2 regions of the Listeria sp. PSOL-1 genome follow, and region 2 is predicted to be linked to the other one. Evidence: predicted binding sites of a transcription regulator. Region 2 holds the regulator's gene; the other holds the start of a gene.
What was found. Region 2 encodes CtsR, which represses protease genes until heat stress. Its sites were predicted from a motif close to ATGGTCAATAAAGGTCAAACA; they were not measured.
Positions count from the first base shown of each region.

Region 1: G6Q10_RS02145 (ATP-dependent Clp protease ATP-binding subunit) is a predicted target of CtsR. The motif match lies at 3,303-3,323, and genes of this name have one in related genera.

Region 1 covers NZ_LR760298.1:434,239-442,200, forward strand. The annotation lists gene G6Q10_RS02140 (acyltransferase family protein) at 1-729, opposite strand, end outside; gene G6Q10_RS02145 (ATP-dependent Clp protease ATP-binding subunit) at 1,078-3,255, opposite strand; gene G6Q10_RS02150 (CPBP family intramembrane glutamic endopeptidase) at 3,481-4,092, opposite strand; gene G6Q10_RS02155 (carotenoid biosynthesis protein) at 4,279-5,055, shown strand; gene G6Q10_RS02160 (phytoene desaturase family protein) at 5,122-6,561, opposite strand; gene G6Q10_RS02165 (DUF2187 family protein) at 6,689-6,883, opposite strand; gene G6Q10_RS02170 (phosphocarrier protein HPr) at 7,266-7,532, shown strand; gene ptsP (phosphoenolpyruvate--protein phosphotransferase) at 7,532-7,962, shown strand, end outside.
Region 2 covers NZ_LR760298.1:2,058-10,019, forward strand. The annotation lists rRNA gene G6Q10_RS00005 (23S ribosomal RNA) at 1-1,036, shown strand, start outside; rRNA gene rrf (5S ribosomal RNA) at 1,111-1,226, shown strand; gene G6Q10_RS00015 (CtsR family transcriptional regulator) at 1,363-1,821, shown strand; gene G6Q10_RS00020 (ATP-dependent Clp protease ATP-binding subunit) at 2,051-4,501, shown strand; gene radA (DNA repair protein RadA) at 4,863-6,236, shown strand; gene G6Q10_RS00030 (PIN/TRAM domain-containing protein) at 6,311-7,372, shown strand; gene ispD (2-C-methyl-D-erythritol 4-phosphate cytidylyltransferase) at 7,391-7,962, shown strand, end outside.

The DNA.
Region 1 (7,962 bases), 430 kb from region 2:
ACTAACCATGTAAACAATGATCCGTATAAAAAGACCAAACCATTTTACTGCAACAAAGTCAGTATAGGGCTTAGAACCAAAGAACCAATCTGCATTTAATGAAGGATTGGCAATAAGAAAGGCGACGATAAGAATAGCAATGATTCCACCGATAATCTTTGCTTTATTTTGCTTCGCGAGCTTGAAATGCTCTGTTGTTAAGAAAAAACCAACTAAAAAGAATGGGAAAAACACAAATGTACGCGAAAGACTTAAAAAACCGTCAATTTCGTTAAAATAGCCTGCTGTTAAACCGATGAGAATGGCAATTAAGATCGCTATAATAGGTTTTAATTTAGCAAAAGCTAGTAACATAACGTTCCAAAAAACTAAACTGATTAAAAACCAAAGAGACCATTCTGGGTCAAGCATTTTAACAGATAAATGCGCTTCGTTAAGTAGAAAATAATAAAAGATAGAGTAAATAAGCTGGAAGAAGATATAGGGTAAAATTAACTTTTTAATCGTTTTTCTTAAGTAACCAGGTTTACGAAATCCTTTTGCGAAAAAACCAGAGATTAAAATAAAAGTAGGCATATGAAAAGTATAAATAGACAGATAAAGGATATGAACACTTGTATAATCAGCAACAAAAGTTTCCATTAAATGCCCAAATACAACAAAAAAGATTAAAATAAATTTGGCATTGTCAAAATAATAATCTCGTTCCTTTGCGACTTTTACCGTCATTAGATCACCACACAATTTCTTTATAAAATAAGTATTGCATGATTAAATTCCCGCTAAAAGATGACAATAAACAGACAGATTGTTAACAATTTATTACATAGGAATCATTAGAAAAACGGAGTGAGTCTTTGAGATAAAAAAATCGGCGACAAGCGCTCGTGATTTAAGTGGATTGCCATCACGTACAGTCGTACGTTCCGCTTCAGGATTCTGGCAAACTACTTAAATACAAACGCTTTCGCTCGATTTATTGTGTTCAAAATGGGGAACTCACGCTCGATTTTTTAAATCATATTTTCTTAAAAATCGAGCTGAGTCATCTTATTTCCCAGATTTACTCTGTTTTTCTTAAGCTTGTACAGAAACTTTCTCACTTACTTGAATTTTTCCATCTTGATCAAGGGCAGCTTCAAGTACTGTAGCATTTGGTTTTTCAATCAATAGATCAGCAATATGATCTTCTAAATGTTCTTGGATCGTTCTTCTAAGTGGACGTGCTCCGAATTTAGCATCGTATCCTTGTTCGATGAGTTTACTTTTTACTTCATTCGTTACGTTAATTGCTATTTGTTGATTTGCTAGGATTTCGTTTAAATCAGCAAGCATTAAGTCAACAATAACAAGCAGATCTTCTTGAGATAAGCTGTGGAACTCGATGACGCTATCAAGTCGATTTAAGAACTCTGGCTTGAAGTAATAGCCAAGGCGTGCAAGAAGTGATGAGCTGGAACTCAAATGATCATCATTTGCTTCTTTATTAAAGCCAACAGCTGCTTCTTTTTCTCCGGTTCCAGCATTGCTTGTCATAATGATCACTGTTTCTTTAAAACTGATCGTTCTTCCTTGTGAATCAGTTAGGCGCCCATCTTCTAGAATCTGAAGGAACATATGTTGTACATCTGGGTGTGCTTTTTCCATTTCGTCAAGAAGTAAGATGCTGTACGGATTGCGCCGAACTTTTTCTGTTAATTGCCCTGCTTCTTCGTGACCAACATATCCTGGAGGTGAACCAATAAGTTTAGAGACACTGTGTTTTTCCATAAATTCGCTCATATCAAGACGAATCATTGCCTCTTCAGAACCAAATAATTCACTTGCAAGGGTGCGCCCTAGCTCTGTTTTTCCAACACCAGTTGGGCCGACAAAGAGGAATGAACCAATAGGGCGATTCTTTTGTTTTAGACCTACACGGCTACGTCTAATGGCTTTTGCAACTTTTTCTACAGCATCTTTTTGCCCGATCACTTTAGTGTTTAAATGGGATTCTAAATTTTTCATTTTGGATTGTTCATCTTGTTGTAGACGTCCTACTGGAATACCCGTTTTTTCTTCAATCAGTTTTTGGATGTCAGATGCTTGGATAACTGGTCGTTCTGAAATGGTGCTGTTTGCTTTGTTTTCGTTGAGGCGTGTGATTTCATCACGAACATGGGCAGCTTTTTCGTAATCTTCATTTTTTAATGCCGTATTTTTTTCTTCTTCCAGTCTCATTAAGCGTTCATTTACTGTTTTTTCATCCATTATTTCGATGGTCAAATTATATTTTGAGCCGACTTCGTCCATCAAATCAATGGCTTTATCAGGTAAATGACGATCTTGAATATAACGTGCACTCAATGTGACGGCAGCTTTTAGACTTTCATCGGAGTAAACGACTTCATGAAAATCTTGATAGTTGTCTTTTAAACCGTTAAGAATAGTTAAAGTGGTATCTTCGCTTGGTTCGTTGACAATAACGGGTTGAAATCTACGTTCAAGTGCAGCATCTTTTTCGATTTTGCGATACTCAGAAAGCGTGGTTGCACCGATCAACTGTAGTTCACCACGAGCAAGTGCTGGTTTTAAAATATTGCCTGCATCCATTGAACCTTCTGCAGAGCCAGCTCCTACAATCGTGTGCACTTCATCGATGAATAAAATCGTATTTTTGCGTTCACTAAGTTCAGTGATTAATTGTTTCATGCGCTCTTCAAATTGGCCACGGATGCCCGTTCCTGAAACAAGTGAGGCAACATCAAGCAAGATAATTTCTCTATTTAGTAGTTTATTTGGTACGTTTCCTTGCATGATTGCATTTGCTAGCCCTTCTGCAATGGCTGTTTTACCGACACCTGGTTCACCGATTAATACAGGATTATTTTTGTTACGACGATTTAAAATCTCAATGGTACGTTTAATTTCTTCATCTCGTCCAATAACAGGATCAAGCTGATTTTTTTTGGCTAAATTAGTTAAGTTTGTGCCGTACTCATCAAGTAAGCCGTTACCTGTAGCACCAGCTTGCGTTTTTACACGACTATTTTTATATTGTTCAAATTGATTTTGGTTTGCTGCGTTTTGCCCGCTTAGTTGGCGAAATAGATCATCGAATGGAGTGTTTCCGGAAAAGCTACTTCTATTCATTTGGCCTTGTTTGCGTAATTCGGCGTAGCAAGTTTCACATAAAGGCATTTCTATACGTTGCCCATTGACGTTCATATATAATTGAATTCTAGCTTCATTTTGATGACAGTTTTGACATTTCATAAGTCAAATTCCTCCTTTAAAATTGAGAAATAGTAAAAGGTCTTTTGACTTTGACTATCTTTGACCTTATGTTTATAGTATAACTTGACTTATTCTGACTTTCAAGTGTTTTGCTCAAAAAACTTTATTTGAGTTCACATTTTAAAACTTCATAAAAAGAACTGTGCACTTTAAACCGCGAGCACAGCTTTATATCTAAATTCAAAGCAGAAAAAAATTCCTTATTTAATAAATAGGCAACAATGATAGCAGTAAAAAAATGAATAATACATGGGATAAATAAGTCATCAGTAGACTTGGACGGTAAAGATAAAGCAAGTTCCAAAAGAGATTAGCTATAAGCGTGCTGATGATTAGAGCGAAACTGTCACTAAAGCTTATAAGGATGGTAATTAACGCTGTGCTTATTACAATGGCGAGCCAAGGTTTAACTAACTTTAATAATCGATTAAGTACAAATCCGCGCCAGAAAATTTCTTCACCTGGGATAATCGCTACAATGAGAAGAAGCCAAATCGGCCAAGAATCAGTAGCGAATGTACTAAAAGCGGCACGAACGGATTTATCAAGTCCAAAAGGTAAGATTTTAAGCAGTAAAGCGCCTAAATAAAAAATTATGTATAAGACAACACTTGAGAAAATGGCTGGAATAAGACCGCCAAAAAAAGAATATCTTTTTTTCAAATCAACAGTAAAAATGCTGAAGCTAAGTAAAAATAACATACTGGCTCCGTATATATACCAGAAGCTCTCTGTATAATTAAATGTAATGAAAATCAAGATGGCAGAAATAATAAGACCGATAATTAATTTTAAATCTATCTTGCTGCTTTTCAATTGAATAACTCCTCTACATAAAAAACTTCTTACTCTAAGTACTTTAAATGAAAAAATTCACTTTGGCAACAAATATAGATTAAATCGGTTTAAAGTTGTAATTTTTATAAAAAAAGAGGAGATTATGGCTGATAACTGGTATAATAATCAATAGCGTAGTTCGTTTGAATAGAAGGAGTGCTTTTAGTGCTAGAAAAAAACTACAAATTTTTACTATGGATTTATATTTTTTGGTTTTTAGGAAGTGTGCTGCTCACTTCACTTCATATTTTGGGGCCGGAATTAACAAGTATTCATTCCTTATTCTTGATTTTTGCTGGAATTTTTGCAGCTGTCTTTTTTATTATGCAGTATGGTAAGGGACTGGGGTTAGCGATTACCATTTTAATTTTTGTTGTGACACTTTGTATTGAATGGATGCAGCTTAGTTATACTGGAAATGCGGCTAGCGAGAGTTTTGAAATGGTCTTAAATGGCATGCCAATTACTTTTGCTTTTATTTGGATAGGCCTTATCGCAGGAACCCATATTATTGCTAGGGAGATAACGCTTAAGATCAACATTGATTGGATACGCGGTGGAATTTATGCGATTATTGGTGCAACGATGATCATGTTTTTTGAAATTCTGATTGATCCCATTTTACTTCAAGCTAAGCGCTTATTTTTAATGAATCTTGGGTTTACGGATATTCAAGTATCGGATCTTGTTAATTGGTGGACACTTGGACTTATTTTGCACTTGATGATTTATTTTATTTTAAGTTTAACGAATCGTTGGGAGAATTTGAAATATCCAGATTTAAAATCAGAAATTATTACGGTTTATTGGATCATTATTGTTTTCTTTGTCTTTTTATCATCTTTTGGTGGTTTATGGTTTTCGATTGCTATTACTTTATTTGCGAATCTACTTTTTACAAGTGGCTATTATTTAAGTTTAGCTAAAAATAGAAAAAAATAAGCAAACGCATTTAACAAGTTGATTCTAATCTATTAGAAAAGTTTAAAAACCTGAAATGCGTATTGCTTATTTTTTCATGCGTTTCATAAATAATTTAGTAGCAATGGCTGCTCCTTCTAGAATGGTAGGAAGTGAGCTACCAGGGTGAGCGTCTCGGCCAACGATATAGGCGTTTTTCATGCGGCGGCTTAACATGCTAGGCATGCGGAAAGGGCCTAGCTGACTAAATGTTTGTTGCATTCCAAAAAGCGCGCCAAGGTGAAGATGATAATCGTTTTCCCAATCAATTGGTGTGATAACTTTTTCGCAAACAATATGGTTTTCAAGATCAGGTAAATCTAGTTTTGTTTGTACTTGTTTCATTATTTTATCGCGGAAAGTTTGTTTGATATCATTCCAAGGGGTCGCACTTTTATTATTTGGTACATAAACGATAATCCGAATACTAGAATGCCCAATTGGAGCAAGTGAAGTATCATTTGGGGAAGGATTCGTAATATGGATTATGTTATCTTCTGCTGTGTTTTTAAAAAGTACGGTTTGGTGGGCAATTGGGAACTGTTTATCCAGTCCTAAATAAATGACAAAGCCACTTGCTGAATATTTACTTGCCTCAATCTTTTTTTTCTTAAATGGCCGTTTATTTTTGAAAAGATTTAACATGGAATAAGCAAAATCTCCATTAATGAAAAATGCATCACCGGTTATTTTTTCACCAGTTGAAAGGGTCATTGATTGAATGGTTCTATTTTTTATCTCAAAGTCAGTTACTTTACTGTTTAAAAAGATTTTTCCACCGCTATTCGTGATATAATCGGCCATTGTTTTTGTTAACAGATGTTGGCCGCCTGTTGTGTGGTATGTGCCGTAATAATATTCAGCAAAGGGAATAACACTATAAGCAGCTGGTGTATCTTCTGGCGCCATTCCTAAGTATTTCGTTTGAAAGGAGAAAGCAAGACGCAAACGTTTATCATAAAAATAACGCGAAATTTCATCTGATAAATTACGTCCAATATGAAGACTTGGAATCGCTCGAATCATATTGGGCTTAAAATAATCGAATAAACTTGAAAAAGAAGATTCATTTAGTGGTGTGATAAAAAGCATTTTTTTCGCATTATCAGTCATGAATTTCAAGTAATTTTCTTCATTTCCAGGGAAAGCTTTGTTAATTTCACGTAGCATCGTGGCTTGGTTATCAGATGGTGAAAATTTGAGATCGCCAAAATGGAGTTCGTAAGTCGGTTGAATGGGTATAAAATTAATATAGTCGCGAATATTTAAACCACATTCCATAAAAAGTGCAGTAAAGACATGTGGCATCGTAATGGATGCAGGGCCGATGTCAAAACGATAATTCCCTAATTCTAATATACCGGTTCGGCCGCCAATTTGATTGTTTTTTTCATAAATTTCTACTTGATAACCATGATAAATAAGGCGCATTGCAGCAGCTAGGCCACCGGGTCCAGCCCCGATGATAATTACTTTCTTAGTTGTCACAAGGGAGCCTCCTTTCGTATTATTGCTTTTGGCAATTAAAAAAAGCCTGAAAAGTTTTTGAATCAGCGCTTTATACAATTTATAAGGAAAGAAATCATTTCTTTCCTTATAAAATCTTGTTTTTTATTTAGTGATCATTTTGAGATGAGTGGATGATTTTGTAATTTCGATGATTGACGACTGTTTTTTCTTCAATTCCTAGGCGATCGAAATTTTCTGTACGGGTTAGAACAACAATTACGGAATTTTCATTTATCTTTTCTACAATTCCTGTATGGCCATTTTTGCATTCAATAATATCGCCAACATGCACGTCTGCCATTGCTATCACTCCTTATGATTTATAAAAATTTGTAAAAGAAATGCCTTTACCTTTGAGCTTTCATATTAGTTTGCACCATCTTGTTAATAAAATCAACTAAAGGCTTCTAAAATAATATCATAAATTTTGCGTTTTTTCCATAAAAGATGAATGAAATAGTTAAAATAAAATAAGTCATATAACAAGATGGCATTGCGTTTTTAAAAAAGGTCAGCTAAAATAGAAAGTAAGTGATTTTTTACACTAAATTCTCAAGAAATAGTTGTATCCATGAAAAAAACATGTTACTCTGTTTAATTGAAGGATATTCTTTTTTTGCTGAATAAAATTTTTTGGTGGAAAAAGTCAAAATAAATTTTGGTCTACAAAGGAGAATGTAATTATGGAACAAGCAAGTTTTAAAATAATTGATGAAACAGGAATTCACGCACGACCGGCAACAGTACTCGTTCAGGCTGCAAGTAAATACACTTCTGATGTTCAACTTGAATACACAGATAAAAAAGTAAACCTTAAATCTATCATGGGTGTTATGTCTCTTGGCGTTGGCCAAAATGCTGAGGTTGTCATTTATGCTGAGGGAAGCGATGAAAAAGAAGCAATTACAGGCTTAACTGAGGTACTTAAGAAAGAAGGCTTGGCTGAATAATGACAAAAGAGTTGAAAGGTATCGCAGCATCTGATGGGATTGCCATTGCGAAAGCTTATCTGCTCGTAGAACCAGATCTTTCTTTTGAAAAGTCGGTTGTAACCGATGCAGAAAGTGAAGTTAAACGTTTTCATAGTGCTGTTGAAATTTCTAAAAAAGAACTAGCAACAATTCGCGATAAAGCGGCGGCTAGCCTTGGCGAAGATAAGGCTCAAATTTTTGATGCACATTTACTTGTCTTAAATGATCCAGAATTACTTGGACCCATTGAAGAAAGTATTAAATCAAGCAAATCAAATGCGGAATTTGCGCTTAAGGAAACAACAGATACATTTATTGGCATGTTTGAATCGATGGATAACGAATATATGCGTGAACGTGCAGCTGATATTAAAGACGTTCGTAAACGCGTGCTTTCGCATCTTTTAGG
Region 2 (7,962 bases):
TTAGCGTAAGCGAAGGTGCGAATTGAAGCCCCAGTAAACGGCGGCCGTAACTATAACGGTCCTAAGGTAGCGAAATTCCTTGTCGGGTAAGTTCCGACCCGCACGAAAGGCGCAACGATCTGGGCACTGTCTCAACGAGAGACTCGGTGAAATTATAGTACCTGTGAAGATGCAGGTTACCCGCGACAGGACGGAAAGACCCCGTGGAGCTTTACTGCAACCTGATATGGAATGTTTGTACAGCTTGTACAGGATAGGTAGGAGCCAAAGAGCCGCGCGCGCCAGCGTGCGAGGAGGCAATGGTGGGATACTACCCCTGCTGTATGACCATTCTAACCCGCCACACTTAGCGTGTGGGGAGACAGTGTCAGGTGGGCAGTTTGACTGGGGCGGTCGCCTCCTAAAGAGTAACGGAGGCGCCCAAAGGTTCCCTCAGAATGGATGGAAATCATTCGCAGAGTGTAAAGGCACAAGGGAGCTTGACTGCGAGACTGACAAGTCGAGCAGGGACGAAAGTCGGGCTTAGTGATCCGGTGGTACCGCATGGAAGGGCCATCGCTCAACGGATAAAAGCTACCCCGGGGATAACAGGCTTATCTCCCCCAAGAGTCCACATCGACGGGGAGGTTTGGCACCTCGATGTCGGCTCGTCGCATCCTGGGGCTGTAGTCGGTCCCAAGGGTTGGGCTGTTCGCCCATTAAAGCGGCACGCGAGCTGGGTTCAGAACGTCGTGAGACAGTTCGGTCCCTATCCGTCGCGGGCGCAGGAAATTTGAGAGGAGCTGTCCTTAGTACGAGAGGACCGGGATGGACGCACCGCTGGTGTACCAGTTGTTCCGCCAGGAGCATCGCTGGGTAGCTATGTGCGGACGGGATAAACGCTGAAAGCATCTAAGCGTGAAGCCCCCCTCGAGATGAGATTTCCCATTTCGAAAGAAAGTAAGATCCCTGAAAGAAGATCAGGTAGATAGGTTTGGAGTGGAAGTATGGCGACATATGGAGCGGACAAATACTAATCGATCGAGGACTTATCCTTAAAAAAGACTCTTGGAGTCAGGTTTAATCACCCTTTTTATCTAGTTTTGAAAGAATCATCTTTCAATGAATAAGTCTGGTAGCAATGGCGAGAAGGTCACACCCGTTCCCATCCCGAACACGGTAGTTAAGCTTCTCTGCGCCGATGGTAGTGGGGGGCTTCCCCCTGTGAGAGTAGGTCGCTGCCGGGCTGTTGAGTAAAGCATTTGCACTTTTTTAAGTGTAAATGCTTTTTTATTTATAAGCCAATCTATTGCAATTTAGTTTGCTTTTCTAGTATAATTAAAGTCAAAATTAGTCAAAGTCAAGTGAAAGGAGCTCTATGTGATGAGGAATATTTCTGACATCATTGAGGCTTATTTAAAGCAAGTATTAGAGTCAAGCGAGGCTGTTGAAATTAAAAGAAGTGAAATCGCTAATAAATTTGAATGTGTCCCATCACAAATAAATTATGTAATTAATACAAGATTTACAATGGAACGTGGTTATATTGTGGAAAGTAAACGCGGAGGCGGAGGATATATTCGAATTATTAAAGTGAAAATGAGTGACAAGTTACAGCTTTTAGAAGCTATTATTTCAATGGTACACGGCAAAAAAGTTTCACAAGTTTTTTCAGAAGATGTATTACTTCGTTTGCTTGAGGAACAAGTCATCAGTAAAAAAGAAGCGAGGTTAATGCTAGCTGCTTTGGATCGCGAGGTTTTAATATTGCCGCTTCCTGATCGTGATATTTTACGTGGTAGAATACTTGAAGCAATGTTAGTCGCTTTAAAATATGATTAAATTCTTTAAAACAGATGGATTAAAAGCTCTATTTTGTGGTAAGAAATAAAAGATACAATCTTATTCAACGTTTTCAGGTTTCTAATTGAATGTCATAAAGAACAAATTTTACAAAATTTGACATAACCTGTTAAACAAATTATTATGCAAGAAGAGTTGCCTATATGAATAAAAATGTAGTAGAAGTCATTTTTGCTTTACATTCATAGGTAAAAGGAGGAAAACAACAATGATGTTTGGACGATTTACACAAAGAGCACAGAAAGTTCTCGCATTATCACAAGAAGAGGCTATGCGCCTTAACCATAGTAACCTAGGAACAGAACATATCTTACTCGGTTTAGTAAACGAAGGCGAAGGTATTGCTGCAAAAGCTTTATATGAATTAGGAATCGATACTGAAAAGTTACAGGAAGAAGTAGAATCTTTAATTGGAGAGGGCGAAATTCCTGTAACCACAATACAATATACCCCCCGCGCTAAAAAAGTAATTGAATTATCTATGGATGAAGCACGTAAGTTAGGTCATACTTATGTAGGAACCGAGCACATACTTCTTGGTTTAATACGCGAAGGTGAAGGTATTGCTGCACGTGTATTGAGTAACCTTGGTGTCAGTTTAAATAAGGCACGCCAGCAGGTATTGCAATTACTTGGAAGCGGTGAAGGTACAAGCGCTGGGAGACAAACAAATACACAAGCAACCCCTACTTTAGACAGTCTAGCTCGTGATTTAACAGTCATTGCACGTGAGGAAAACTTAGACCCTGTTATCGGGCGTGGAAAAGAAATTCAACGTGTAATTGAAGTATTAAGTAGACGTACTAAAAATAACCCTGTTTTAATTGGTGAACCTGGTGTTGGTAAAACTGCTATTGCTGAAGGTTTAGCACAACAAATTATTCGAGGCGAAGTACCTGAAATGTTACGTAACAAACGTGTTATGACACTTGATATGGGTACGGTTGTTGCTGGGACTAAGTATCGTGGCGAGTTTGAAGATCGTTTAAAAAAAGTTATGGATGAAATTAGACAAGCAGGAAATGTAATTTTATTTATTGATGAGTTGCATACATTGATTGGTGCTGGCGGAGCAGAAGGAGCAATCGATGCATCAAATATTTTAAAACCACCTCTAGCTCGTGGAGAACTGCAATGTATTGGTGCAACTACACTTGATGAATATCGTAAATATATCGAAAAAGATGCTGCTTTAGAAAGACGTTTCCAACCTATTAAAGTAGCCGAGCCGACAACAGAAGAATCTATCCAAATTTTACGAGGCTTACGAGATCGTTATGAAGCACACCATCGCGTAGCAATCACAGATGAGGCCTTAGAAGCTGCTGTAAGGCTGTCTGACCGCTATATTTCCGACCGATTTTTACCGGATAAGGCGATTGATGTGATTGATGAAGCAGGCTCAAAAGTGCGTCTAAAAGCTTATACAACGCCATCTAACCTAAAAGAAATGGAAGATAAATTAACCGAACTTAGAAAAGAAAAAGATGCCGCTGTCCAAGGTCAAGAATTTGAGAAAGCTGCTTCTCTTCGTGATACCGAGCAAAAATTAAAAAAAGTTTTAGAAAAGAAGAAAACGAACTGGAAAGAGCAACAAGGAGCGGATAACAGTCAGGTAACGGAAGATATAATTGCTGAAGTCGTTGCAAGCTGGACTGGCATTCCTGTTACCAAACTTGCAGAAACCGAAACGAATAGACTTTTAAATATGGAAAAAATATTACATGAACGTGTGATCGGACAAGATGAAGCCGTTAAAGCTGTTGCATTAGCAGTTAGACGTGCGAGAGCAGGACTTAAAGATCCAAAACGCCCTATAGGTTCTTTTATTTTCCTTGGTCCAACTGGTGTTGGTAAAACAGAGCTAGCTAGAGCTTTAGCAGAAGCAATGTTTGATGATGAAAAAGCAATGATTCGTGTTGATATGTCAGAGTACATGGAGAAATTTTCTACTGCCCGCTTAGTTGGTTCTCCTCCTGGATATGTCGGTTATGAAGAGGGCGGTCAGCTAACCGAGAAGGTACGTCAAAATCCGTATTCTGTTATTTTACTTGATGAAATTGAAAAAGCGCATCCTGATGTGTTTAATATGCTACTTCAAGTCCTTGATGATGGACGTTTGACAGATTCTAAAGGCCGTGTAGTTGATTTTCGTAATACCGTAATTATTATGACATCAAACGTTGGAGCACAAGAAATGACGCAAGACAAATCAGTCGGTTTTAACGCTACTGATTTAACAAAAGATCATAAAGCCATGGAACATCGTGTTTTACAAGAACTAAAACAAACATTCCGTCCAGAATTTATCAATCGAATTGATGAAACGATTGTCTTTCATTCACTTTCTGAAAAGGAATTGAAGAAAATTGTGACGCTCCTTACAAGACAACTTACTAGTCGTCTTCTCGAACGCGATATTCATGTTAAATTAACTGAAGGAGCCAAAGCGAAAATCGTAAAAGATGGGTATGATCCTGAATATGGTGCGCGTCCACTTAAGCGTGCGATTCAAAAAAATATTGAAGATCGTCTTTCTGAAGAATTGTTACGTGGAGCCATTAAAGTCGGTGACAAAGTAGAAATCGGCGTGAAAGATGGTGAGCTTGAGGTTCGTAAAAAAAATAATTCTATTCGTAAAAAAGAAAGTATAAAATAAAATGCTAAATGAGTCGGGGATATAATGCAATTTAGCTCTATTCTTTAAGAAAACACGATTTTAAAAAAGTAGAGCATAGGTCCTATATGTCGAACACGATAAATCGAGCAAAAGTGTTTGTACTGAAGGAGTTTGCCACAAACCGGAAACGGAACGTGCGAGGCTGTGCGTGAGATCCGGAAGTCTGGCAAACTCCTTCAATACGAGCGCTTGTCGCCGATTTATTTTGTTTATGCCCCCAGACTCTTTTTTTACGCGAAATGTTTATAATCAGCTTAAAAAAGAAACTTTACTTAGAATGCTAAACAGAACGTATGATCTGTGTTAAAATAAATAAAAGCGAAAGGGGGGACACTATTTTATGGCAAAACGAGCAACAAAATTCGTCTGTAACTCTTGTGGTTATGAATCACCTAAATGGATGGGAAAGTGCCCAAATTGTGGCGAGTGGAATCAGATGGTAGAGGCATTAGCACCTTCTAAAAAGACAAGAACGTCTTTTCATCATACAGATGAACCTTCTAAGGCAATGCGAATTACCGATGTAACAAGCGAATCAGAGAAACGAATTCAGACAAAAATGCCAGAGTTAAATCGTGTTTTAGGTGGCGGAGTAGTAGAAGGGTCACTAGTACTTGTTGGAGGAGATCCAGGAATCGGAAAATCCACTTTGCTACTACAAGTTTCTGCTGAGTTAACACTCTCTGGAAAAAAAGTACTCTATATTTCAGGTGAAGAATCTGTTAAACAAACTAAGCTTCGTGCAGAACGCTTACGAGTTTCAGGAGAACATCTATATCTTTATGCTGAGACGAACTTAGATGATATTCAAGAAACAATTAACTTTATTAAGCCGGATTTGGTGATTATTGATTCGATTCAAACGATTTATCATCCAGACGTTACAAGCGCAGCGGGAAGCGTTTCACAAGTACGTGAATCTACAGCAGCACTTATGCGAATTGCAAAAATGCAAAATATTACTATCTTTATCGTTGGCCATGTAACAAAAGAAGGTGCAATAGCGGGACCTAGGCTTCTTGAACATATGGTGGATACTGTCCTATATTTTGAAGGGGAAAAACATCATGCTTATCGTATTTTACGAGCAGTAAAGAATCGTTTTGGGTCTACAAATGAGATTGGAATTTTTGAAATGCGAGATATTGGGCTCGTTGAAGTAGTTAACCCTTCTGAGGTTTTTCTTGAAGAAAGGCTACAGGATGCTTCTGGATCTACAGTTGTTGCGTCGATGGAAGGAACACGCCCTGTTTTAGTAGAAATCCAGGCACTCGTTTCTCCCACAATGTTTGGTAATGCTAAGCGAATGGCTACTGGTTTGGACCATAATAAAGTCTCGCTAATTATGGCTGTATTAGAAAAGCGAGTAGGCTTGTTATTGCAAAACCAGGATGCTTATTTAAAGGCAGCAGGAGGCGTCAAATTAGACGAACCAGCTGTGGATTTGGCAGTTGCAATTAGTATTGCTTCAAGTTATCATGATAAACCAACCAGTAACACAGACTGCTTTATCGGTGAACTCGGCTTAACTGGTGAGATTCGCAGAGTTTCGCGCATTGAAGAGCGCGTGAAAGAAGCAGCTAAGTTAGGTTTTAAGCGGATTTTTATTCCTGCTAATAACCAAGGGAGCTGGGATATTCCAAAAGGTGTGACAATCATGCCTGTAGATACGATTGTTGCTGCACTAAAACAAGCTCTTCCAAAAATGACATAAAGATTCTATTTGCTGATAACGTCATTGCAATGTTAAAATAAACTTTATATTAGTTTATGAAAGGAGGACAAGAAATGCTTGTATGGATGATTCGAGTATGCTTTTTACTACTTGGTGGAACTACAGGAGTGTTTGTCTTACCATCAATATGGATGAAACTTCATTTAAACCATGTTTTGTTAATCGCTAATCCCTATATCAATGCTTTGATTGGTGCACTTATATTTTATTTTATTACTTTTTGGGCGGTGAAATATATTGAAGCCGCACTTAATTGGTCTGAGGAAAGGTTAACAAAAATTTCAAGTGTAACACTTGTTTATGGCGGAATAGGCCTTATTGCTGGTTTAGTCATTGCTTTTTTTGCAGGGAATGCTTTTAGCCAAACAAAGATTCCAATTATTAATTCGGTTGTCCCCATTTTATTAACATTAGTGTTAGGCTATTTAGGTTTTCAAGTTGGTAGCAGAAGACGTAACGATTGGGGGTTGTTATTTAACCGAACAGCACGAAAAAAAGCCCTCAGCGAACAAAAAAGTGAAGATACGAGCTATAAAATTCTTGATACAAGTGTTATAATTGATGGTCGCATTGCTGATATTTTGACAACTGGTTTTTTAAGTGGAACGATTGTAATTCCACTCTTTGTATTAGCTGAGTTACAGCATATTGCTGATTCTTCAGACACGTTAAAAAGAACACGCGGGCGAAGAGGATTAGATATTTTAAATCGAATTCAAAAAGAAGAAGGTATTCAAGTCGAGATGTATGAAGGTGATTTCGATGATATTAATGAAGTGGATAGCAAGCTAGTAAAATTAGCGAAAGTAACAGGTGGTAAAGTAGTAACCAATGATTATAATTTAAATAAAGTTGCAGAATTTCAAAATGTAGCGGTATTAAATATTAATGATTTAGCTAATGCTGTAAAACCCGTAGTTTTACCAGGTGAAACAATGAATGTTTTTGTTGTAAAAGATGGCAAGGAACATAATCAAGGTATCGCTTATTTAGACGATGGTACAATGATCGTTGTTGACGAGGGACGTAAATTTATTAATGAAATTATTGATGTTGAAGTAACAAGTGTTCTTCAAACTTCAGCTGGCAGAATGATTTTTGCTAAGCCTGTTTAATGATTGGAAGTACGTATAATGAATTATGAATTAATTTTTCTAGTAGCAGGGCAAGGTAAGCGAATGAATGCTAAAAAAAACAAAATATGGTTAAATCTTTTAGATAAACCCGTTTTTGCGCATGCTCTCCTTCCTTTCTTATCTGATAAAAGGTGCACTCATATTGTGATTGTATGCCATGAAGAAGAGATTGAACAAGCTAAGCAGCTAATTCAAAAACTTGATATACAAAATAAATCTATCCTATTTATTGCTGGAGGAACCGAAAGACAGCATAGTGTGGCTAATGGATTAAAGCATTGTGGTGCTGAGTCAGTTGTCTTGGTTCATGATGGTGCACGTCCATTTGTATCCCAACAAATTATCGATCGTTTGCTAGTGGGTGTTACAGAGCAAAAAGCAGCCATTTGTGCAGTGAAAGTGAAGGATACAATCAAGCGTATGGCAGATGGTGTTGTTAAGGAAACCATTAATCGCGATCACCTTTGGCAAGTCCAAACACCTCAAGCCTTTGAACTCCAAATTTTACAAAAAGCTCATGAAAAAGCAGTGGTAGATCATTTTGTCGGAACAGATGAATCCAGTCTAGT